Regions from separate parts of the Enterovibrio sp. FF113 genome, predicted to be linked through region 1. Evidence: predicted binding sites of a transcription regulator. Region 1 holds the regulator's gene; each other region holds the start of a gene.

What was found. The regulator PurR, encoded in region 1, represses purine synthesis genes. The targets are predictions, from matches to a motif close to TNANGNAAACGTTTNCNTNA.
Region 2: ACED36_RS19115 (phosphoribosylaminoimidazolesuccinocarboxamide synthase) is a predicted target of PurR. The motif match lies at 1,750-1,769, and genes of this name have one in related genera.
Region 3: purT (formate-dependent phosphoribosylglycinamide formyltransferase) is a predicted target of PurR. The motif match lies at 1,888-1,907, and genes of this name have one in related genera.

Annotation. Positions count from the first base shown of each region.
Region 1 is NZ_JBGONO010000013.1:47,429-50,711, reverse strand. It holds gene torA (trimethylamine-N-oxide reductase TorA) at 1-114, shown strand, start outside; gene torD (molecular chaperone TorD) at 207-854, shown strand; gene purR (HTH-type transcriptional repressor PurR) at 1,334-2,344, shown strand; cyclic di-GMP riboswitch class I at 2,658-2,752, shown strand; gene ACED36_RS12025 (TfoX/Sxy family DNA transformation protein) at 2,868-3,283, shown strand, end outside.
Region 2 is NZ_JBGONO010000028.1:32,003-35,285, forward strand. It holds gene bamC (outer membrane protein assembly factor BamC) at 1-461, shown strand, start outside; gene ACED36_RS19115 (phosphoribosylaminoimidazolesuccinocarboxamide synthase) at 541-1,644, opposite strand; gene ACED36_RS19120 (DUF2897 family protein) at 1,857-2,069, opposite strand; gene ACED36_RS19125 (M15 family metallopeptidase) at 2,071-2,742, opposite strand; gene dapE (succinyl-diaminopimelate desuccinylase) at 2,739-3,283, opposite strand, start outside.
Region 3 is NZ_JBGONO010000020.1:69,358-72,640, forward strand. It holds gene ACED36_RS16205 (thiopurine S-methyltransferase) at 1-532, shown strand, start outside; gene purT (formate-dependent phosphoribosylglycinamide formyltransferase) at 658-1,833, opposite strand; gene ACED36_RS16215 (DMT family transporter) at 2,058-2,942, opposite strand; gene cdd (cytidine deaminase) at 3,065-3,283, opposite strand, start outside.

The sequences.
Region 1 (3,283 bases):
GCACTGGTTGAGATTGAGAAGCACACAGGTAACATACCTGCTGTTACTGGCTTCAGCGGCCCAATCAACGTTGACGGCGTTAACCCACTGTTCCCGGCGATGGATATCGCATAAGAGACAGTATGAAGAAAAGGGCAGCTTAGCTGCCCTTTTTTGCTCTATGTTAGATAGACTTAAAGTGCTTTTTTTCAACTAACGGAATGACAATGCAAGAATTTATTGCCATTAACGAACAACGTGCAGAATTTTACTGGTGGATGTCTTCCCTTTTCGCCAGTGAATTAACGCAAGATGATTTGAATAATTACCACGGCAGCAACATGGATAACTATTTTTCCGCGTTAGCCATGACCGAGGAATTGAAAGCACCGATCGTTGAATTTCGCAACGCGCTTGCCGCGCTAAAGCTCCGCGAAGATGCACAACTCGAGCTAGCCGCTGATTTCTGTGGTTTATTCCTCAGTACACCAAAAACAGGCGCATTGCCTTATGCGTCTATTTATATTGGTGAAACCGGTCTGTTGAACGATAAGCCCGCGCAAGAGATGGGTCAATGGATGGAAAAGTACGGCATTGCTCAACGTAAAGATTTCAATGAACCGTTTGACCATCTTGCGGTTGTGCTTGATTTCATAGGGAACTTGGTCATTCTTGCCAACAAAGAAACCGAAGAAGACCAACAAGAATCCATGATGCAAGAACAGCAAGTATTTTTGGAAACCATGGTCATGCCGTGGCTAGGTAGTTTCCAAAAATCGCTAAACCAGTTTGATCAATTCGGTTTTTATAAAGCCGCGGGTGCATTGCTCACTGCATTTATCACACTGGATCTTTTGTTCCTTAAAGGCGAATAAAAAGGTGCCTATCTATACCCAAACAAATTCTCGCTAAACAAGCATCTTGAAGTGTTTGGTTATGATAAATGAAGCCGGGCAAGCCCGGTTTTTTCTTTTTTTGAGCTTGGAAAACAGAAAAAACCCGCTATTTCGCAAGCTTGATACGCATCAAGCTTACGCGAGTCGCTTCAATTGAATAATTGCGGGCGCGGTCATGAGCCAGTAAACTGTGAACGCAAGCGATTGGCATTGAGAAATTTCTGTAACATTACAAACGCCTCGTCATAGTGCCGCCGCAGCGTTCCCCCCTTCTCCCACACTTGATGGAAAGCAAGTTGCTGGCAGTGTCGATGAAACCTCGACGACAAGGGGATGAGAGTCCGTCTCTCCGCCTATAGAAAGAACGAATCCATTACGCCGCTTAGCATAGCGGCGTAAACATGTTGAGCAGCCTCTATTTCTCAAGCTGCTAATGAAAACGATAAGAAGATTACCCAATGGCAACAATTAAAGATGTCGCACGCATGGCTGGTGTATCTACGACAACCGTTTCACACGTGATCAATAAAACACGCTTTGTCGCAGAAAACACAACCAAGAAAGTATGGGCCGCAGTCGACGACTTAAACTATGCACCGAGTGCAGTTGCGCGCAGCTTGAAATGTAACTCAACGCGCACGATTGGCATGCTGGTCACCAAATCTACCAATCCGTTCTTTGCGGAAGTTGTACATGGGGTAGAAGAATACTGCTACAAAGAAGGCTACACGCTTATCTTGTGTAACACCGAAGGTAACTTAGCGAAGCAACGCGACTACCTGCGCATGTTGGCAGAAAAACGCGTAGATGGCCTGTTGGTGATGTGCTCTGACTTGAATGAAGAACTTCTTATTCTATTAGAGAAAAAGAAAGATCTGCCGATGGTTGTGATGGATTGGGGCACGCAACATGTCAACACCGACTGCATTCAAGATAATGCCGAACTCGGTGGCTATATCGCGACCAAGTACTTTGTAGACAACGGCCATACCAAAATCGGCTGTATTTCAGGTCAGTTAGATAAACTCACCTGTCAGACGCGCTTGGCAGGCTTTAGAACTGCGTTGGCAGAAGCTGGCATTGAAGAAAATCCGAACTGGATTGTAGAAGCCGATTTTGAGTGTGACTCCGCAGTTGAAGCGGCAAAAGCATTATTGGCCCAAGAAGACCGCCCAACGGCTGTTTTTTGCTTTAATGACATCATGGCACTGGCTGCAATCAGTACCTTCCGTCAGGCCGGGTTAGACATTCCTAACGACATTTCTGTTATTGGCTACGATAACATTGATCTAGCCGCATTTTTCTCACCACCGTTGACGACAATTCATCAGCCGAAAAATCGACTGGGTAAAACTGCAATCAAACTATTATTGGAACGTCTCGCCAATAAAGAGAACGAACAGCAGATTTTTGTTATGCAACCAGAGCTCATCATTCGCAGTTCGGTGAAAAATCTTAACGCCGAGTAAAATACACGCTCTCGCGGTACTTCTCTAAAAGCCCGACCACTTTTTTTTGGTTGGGCTTTTTTATTAACTGGCAAGTTTTCCGACTGACTCAACCTCATTATTGCGACTCACCTCTTAAAGGGTAAATTGCCTAGTTTTCTAGTGCTACCCTTAAACCCAGATATAAAGTAGTCATCTTGGTCAAAAATACTTCAATTACAAAGACAACCGGATATTATCAATCACATCAATAAGATTCTATCTGAACCAAGATCACACTTTATGAGACCAGCAATAACGACAAAATGATGCGATTCAGTTAAGCTAAAACCCGTCAAGAAAAAGGCAAACCATCGCGAAAGCGTGGGACGCAAAGCTTCCGGCCTCACAACACTGATTTTATGTGTTGGTGGTAGCGGAGCTACCGATGACGTTAGCATTCACATACCGGATATTTCTGGTTCGTTGACAATTCTCTGAATTAGCTTTGCTACGTTGCTCCTTGACCATTCATCCAGGAACGTATTGATTGAGAATTAGTCACATGGATAAACCAACGCTAAAAAACACACTGAAGTTCTTCGAATGTCTTGGCAAAATCAAATCCCGCTCTATGTTTGGTGGGTTTGGTGTATTTTGCGATGAGACAATGTTCGCACTGGTTGTTAATGATCAGCTTCACCTTCGTGCTGGTCAAACGAATGAAGCTGAATTCAAACATCTGGCGATGAGCCCTTACGTCTACAAAAAACGCGGCTTCCCTGTTGTGACTAAATACTATGCTGTGCCTGAAAATTGGTGGGTAAAATCTGACGAGTTAATGGCCTATGCCACGACAGCACTCACCATTGCCAGAGACGATCAGCAAGAAAAAAAGACGGCGGCGCCAACGCGTATCAAAGATCTGCCAAACTTGCGACTCGCCACAGAGCGAATGCTAAAAAAAGCAGGTATCGATTC
Region 2 (3,283 bases), on a different contig from region 1:
GTTACAACGTTCAAATGACTAACTTGATCACTGCGCGTTATGACAACGACTTGCGTGAAGAAGCCCGTTTGAAAGCACAGGAGCTGGTGAAGAATATTCCGATCAGCTTAGGTAAAGACCGCAGTGGTCTGCCTGTTATCATCGCACGTGCTCCATACGATGTGTTCTGGGAGCGTTTGCCGAATATTCTCAATGAACTTGGCTTTACCATTGAAGATCGTAACCGATCTCAGGGTACCTTGAATGTGGCGCTTAAAGATCAGGATGATGAGTTCTGGCAAGATTTGGGTGTTCAACCGCTTCAGTTAGAGCGTAAGAATTACAGTATTCTGCTCGGTGATTTGGGCAACCGTACGTCAATTAATGTGACAGACAGTGCAGGTAAACCTGTGCCAGAAGAGCAACTGGCAAGCCTTAACCCGGCACTGGTTGCAGCTGTTGAGCGTTTGAATCGTAACTAGTTTGCTTACTGATTACTGATATGAAAAGAGAGGACGCCTTGGCGTCCTCTCTTTTTTTGTTAGGTCACTCGGCGTAAGTTCAATCAACCAAACCGTAATCCGCTTTCAAGATAGCAACAATTTCTTGCTTAGGATTTTCACTTAAATGGATCGGATGACCGACGATTTTCTCAGCAATACCAATATAGGTGCGAGAAATATCCATCAAGGCTTCTTCAGGCAAGATGTTGTCGCGAGCCAATGCTTCACGCTCAGGCATACGGTTTTTATTCAACAGAATGTCTGGGTCAGGGAAGTACTTGAGCAAGAACTGTCGAAACCCTTCTTTTGAGTTTTCAACAATCTTGCCAGCGTTGTATTCTGCCGTGTCCCAGATGCGTGATGAATCAGGCGTGCCTACTTCGTCCATATAGATCAGCTTCTCCTGACCTGTAGCATCGGTGACGTAACCAAATTCAAACTTGGTATCGACAAACGTTTGCCCCACTTCTTCCAGCGCCTTGCTGATCACGCCAAAGCCTTCTTTCAGCAACGTCTCATAGCGGGCTATATCATCCACGGATGAGAAATTAAACGCGGCGATATTGTTTTCAATGTTTTTGCGGGTGATATTCACGTCATCGGCCTCTGGCACGCCCGGAATCCCTTTTAGAATTCCTTTGGTCGATGGCGTGATCAAAAGCTCAGGCAGTTTCTTGTCTCTTGCCAAGCCTTCTGGCAATGCGATACCGCAAAATTCACGTTCGCCTTTTTCATACGCACGCCACATAGAGCCCGTGATGTATTGACGGCAAATGGCTTCCACTTTAATGGGTTTGGCTTTTTGCACGATCCAGACAAAAGGATGGGGAATATCGAGAATATGGCTGTCTGCTAAACCATTTTCTTTAAACAGCTTGAACCAATGATTGGAAATCGCATTGAGTGCTGCGCCTTTGCCTGGCACGCCTTTTAAACCACCTTCACCTTGCCAAATGCAATCGAATGCTGAGATACGGTCGCTGATCACCATGATCGCGAGCGGCGCATCAGGGGCGACATCGTAGCCTTTCTCTTTGATAAGACGCTGACTGTCTTCTTCAGTCAGCCAGTAAACTGAACGTACTTTTCCGCTGTGAACAGGCTGGTGGGTACGAATGGGAAGATCGTCGTTAACGGCGAGAACTTGATCCGCAAGGCTCATTGAGACATTCCTATCTAGGGTTATACGGCAAAACACAAAGTGATGAGAGAGCTCACATCACCCATTTGTTGGCATCATACCAGAACTCTTTTGTGCTGTTAGTGAAAAAGCAAACGTTTGCCTAAAAAATCCATGTGCGGAATGTACGTAGAGTGGGGATGAACAAATGAGAGTGAAAAGGCGACCTTAGGTCGCCTCATTGAACGTGATCATCAGGGTGAAGACTTGTTATCACGATCATGGTTATCGTCGTCAGTTGGAGCGCTTTTCTTTTGCTGTTCTTTGCCAACCATGACGTCTTTTATCTTGTCTTTCTGTCGCATACCAAATTTGGATTTTGCGGTGTACTTTAACGCCATGATATTGCTGACCACCACCGCGACCACGATAAAAATGATGAAGTAGGGGTTAGTGAGAATGTCCATGTCAGGCCTCGCACACATTGGCAATGTACTTTGAATATATCCCTTTGAGTGACAAAAGGATAGCGTCACGCCCACCGATGTCAGACGTTGCGATAATGTCCCGTAAAACCTCTTCCGTTAACGAGTCGAGCAATCCAGAGGTGACGACCTGATGGCTGATATGCCATGGCTCAAAGGCAACGCCGCCTCTGTCTTCACGATAGGGAAAGAAAAAGCCAAAGCTGGCTAGGTTTGCTTCCAGCCATGCAAAAAAAGGAGCTTGATGACCGGATAGATACTCCCAAGGTTCAAGCTGAATGCTCACGCCTTCTGGTAGCAAGTTTGCCGCATAGATATCCATGTCTGTGCCCCAATGATGACGGCTAGCACCGGGTAGCGCAGACCAGCGTAAAATGGCCTGCACTTTTTCATCATCGGTCAGCGTGCTTGGTTCAAGAGTATTACCGTTATCATCCAAGATCGGGCGATCACCTGAAAATTTGCTGTTCCAAATCAGTTTCTGACGATCAAAATCGCGAAAGCTGCTGGCAATGACAAGTTCAAAGCCGGCGGCTTTTGCGCTTTCTTGTAGGCGAACAAAATCATCCACAATGTCGCGGTGCAGCAAGCGATCATCCAGCTCTACCAGATGATCGCGTGTTTGGCCTGTCAGAGACGAAATGGTCCAACTCATTTGGCGAAAAGTTTCTCCAGCACTTTTTGGTACATATCGGTCAGCTTCTCAAGATCCGCCACTTTTACGCACTCGTTCACTTTGTGAATGGTGGCATTGACGGGGCCAAGTTCAATCACTTGTGTGCCCATTTGTGCAATAAATCGACCATCAGATGTGCCGCCAGTGGTCAAAAGCTGGGGTTTTTGATGGTTAACTTCATCAACCGCATCGACAACTGCAACAAGCAAAGAGCCCGTGTCTGTCAAAAAGGGATGACCGCTAAAGGTCCAAGCTAGATCGTAGTCTAAGCCGTGCGCATCCAACACGGAATGAACACGCGCTTTGATATCATCAGCGGTTAATTCTGTGCTGAACCTCAGGTTAAACTGCACCTTGAAGTCACCTGGGATCACATTGCTTGCGCCAGTACCTGATGACAGGTTTGGGATCTGAAAACTGGTGGGCGGAAAGTATTCATTGCCTTCGTCCCACTGAATAGCCGCAAGCTCTGTGAGTGCAGGTAGTGCCTGATGGATAGGGTTTCGTGCCAGCTGCGGGT
Region 3 (3,283 bases), on a different contig from region 1:
CGAAGAAGCGGTATTTGTCCCTCTGTGCGGAAAGTCAGTGGATCTTGGCTGGCTGGCGACAAAACATGATGACGTGGTGGGTGTGGAATTGAGTGAGATCGCCGTGCGTGCGTTTTTCTCGGAGCACCTTTATACGCCGCTGGTGACGGCGATCAGCCCTATCATGAAGCTTTATCAGTTTGATGAGGTCTCCATTTACAGCGGTGATTATTTTACCGCGCCGTTAGACACCTATCCGTTGATTTACGATCGCGCAGCACTGATTGCTATGCCCCAAAGCATGCGACAGCGATATGTTGATAGGCTTCTTTCTTTGCTGCAACCGGGTGGTCGAATATTGTTAGTGACATTGGATTACCCACAAGATCAGATGGATGGCCCTCCTTTTAGTGTGACGACGGAAGAGGTGATGTCACTGTATGACGGCTATAAAATTACGCAGTTAGCACGAGATGAAAACAGCGATCGCCCACCGAAAGGGCAAGCGGCTTCGTATTTCGTAGAAGAAGTGTGGATGATCGAGTCGAAATAAAACAAGAAAACTTGACGTTCTCTCATTGAAAACCAGCCACCCATTGGGTGGCTGGTTTATTTCGGCAGCGCCAATCTAGGTTCGTTTTGTCCGATTAGATGTAGCGCTAAACAGATTAATCGAGATCAAAAATCAATCTGAATGGCAGATGCTGCGGTAACGGCTTTACGCACTGCTGAATTAGTATCTGTGTCTCTTGCCAATGCCACACCAAGACGGCGACGGCCATCAATGTCCGGCTTACCAAACAGACGGACTTGGGTATCAGGGTAACGTAGTGCTTGTGCAAGACCATCAAAACCAATGTTGTTTGAGCTGCCTTCTCCTAACACCACGGCAGATGCCGAAGGGCCATACAAGTTAATCGCATTGATAGGTAAACCTAAGAACGCGCGAACGTGAAGAGCAAACTCAGAAAGGTCTTGCGAAATCAGCGTTACCATTCCGGTATCGTGTGGACGAGGGGACACCTCGCTGAATAGCACATCATCGCCTTTTACGAATAATTCCACGCCAAATAAGCCATAACCGCCTAATGCCGCCACCACTTTCTTTGCGAGTTCTTCGGCTGCCTGACGGGCTTTTACGCTCATCGCTTGAGGTTGCCATGATTCGCGGTAGTCACCATCTTCTTGGCGATGGCCAATGGGTGCACAGAAATGAATGCCATCTATGGCACTGACGGTAAGAAGGGTGATTTCATAGTCAAAATCAACAAAGCCTTCGACGATAACGCGACCACGCCCTGCACGACCGCCTTCTTGTGCATAGTTCCACGCTTTTTCGATGTCAGCATTGGTCTTCACAACACTCTGGCCTTTGCCTGAAGAGCTCATAACAGGTTTAACCACACACGGCATACCAACAGATTCAATTGCCGCGTGAAACGCTTCTGAGGTATCAGCAAAGGCATACGGGGAGGTTGCCACACCAAGTTCTTCTGCCGCAAGACGACGAATGCCTTCTCGGTTCATGGTGAGTTGGGTTGCGCGAGCGGTAGGGACAATATTCACGCCGGATTTCTCAAGCTCAACGAGGCGATCAGTGGCAATGGCTTCGATTTCTGGCACCACGTAATCTGGTTTCTCTTGGGCAATGATGGCTGCAAGCGCATCGCCATCGAGCATATCGACGACATGGCTACGATGCGCAACCTGCATCGCGGGTGCATCCGCGTAACGGTCACACGCGATGACTTCAATGCCAAGACGCTGACATTCAATCGCTACTTCTTTACCTAGCTCACCAGAGCCCAACAGCAGGACGCGTGTGGCGCCCGGACGAGTTGCTGTACCAATCATGATTATCTTCCATCAATGCAAATAACTGCTGGTGATTTTACCTTAAGCAATCGTTTGCGCAAGCGTTTGCCTGTGTGGTTTGTAAGGTTTTAGGAAGAATGAACTAAGTGAGTGTTTATTGGCGACGGGTTGACGATGACGGGGTGATTAATGCTTAGCAGTGATAAGTGGTCGATAGAAGTACCGCCGCCTAAAAAGGCGGCGGAAAACGACAAAAAGTCGTATTAGCTATTTTTAGCTTTACGCGTTTCCCAATGGGTAATAAAGAACACCGCAGCGACGATGATCGCAGCGCCCAACCAAAGGCGACCCGGCGGGACCCAACCAAACACCAAAAATCCGAACAACACATTCAAAGGCAGTTTGGCATTGTCAAAAGGCTGAACGAATGACGCATCCGCAGCGGCATACGCTTTGGCGATAGCCCATTGAGCAACAGCAGTGAGCAGGCCTGCACCAAGCAGCATAAGCCACACCATTTCTCCTTTTGGCATTGTCCAATCTGGTATCGCTAGCAAGATGTTAAACGGCGTGATGAGCAATAGCAGGTAAACGACCATGGTGGTGGGTGAGTCGTTGTGCGACAGTTTCTTAACCATCAAGGAATAAGTTGCCCAGAAGAACGCAGCACCGATAGGTAGCATGGTTGCCCAGCTAAAATCGTCTGACCAAGGCTCAAGAATGATCATTGCGCCTACAAAACCGCTCAATGTAGCAAGCCAGCGGGCAGGGCCTACTCGCTCACCCAGAAATAGGCCTGAACCAATTGTGGCAAACAGTGGGGAGGTCATCAGTAACGCAATGCCTTGCCAAATCGGAACGGGATAAGCGAGTGCCCATAGCCAAAGTTGGATACCAATGACTGAGAAGAAAACGCGTAAACAGTGCATGCCGAGATGGTCGGTCTTAAGTGCTTGGCGAATGCCCATGCTTCTCAGCCAAGGGATCATCACAATCAGCGCAATAAAGTACTGAACAAACGCAACCGTGGTGGAAGGTAGTTGCATTTTGAAGCTGACATATTGCGCAAGGCTATTGATCATCGCAAAGCATACGCCAGCGGTGAGCATCCAAGAAGCGCCAAGAACGGGGTTGTGAGATTGGCTCATGCGTGTACAGAAATTAGGAAAAGTGACGTGATAGTAGCGAACTTTGTCTGCGGGGTATAACGAAAACGCCGGCGTTACCCAGCGTTTTTCAATGTTATGACGATAAACGCATCAACTGGGCATTAAATGGCCAAATAACCCAACGGAATGTCTGGGTTTAGGGCCTCCAAAACCGCTTGTGTATCTTGCAAGTGGCTGATCACGGCATTGGCTTTTTCCACCAAAACAACTTCTTGGATGTCTTTCAATGCTACTTCTGCCAAGTTCATGGCGATGAGCGCGACTTGCAACGGGGGAAGACTAGGGTTGAACGCGGCATTTTCTGCGTACATACCTGAGAA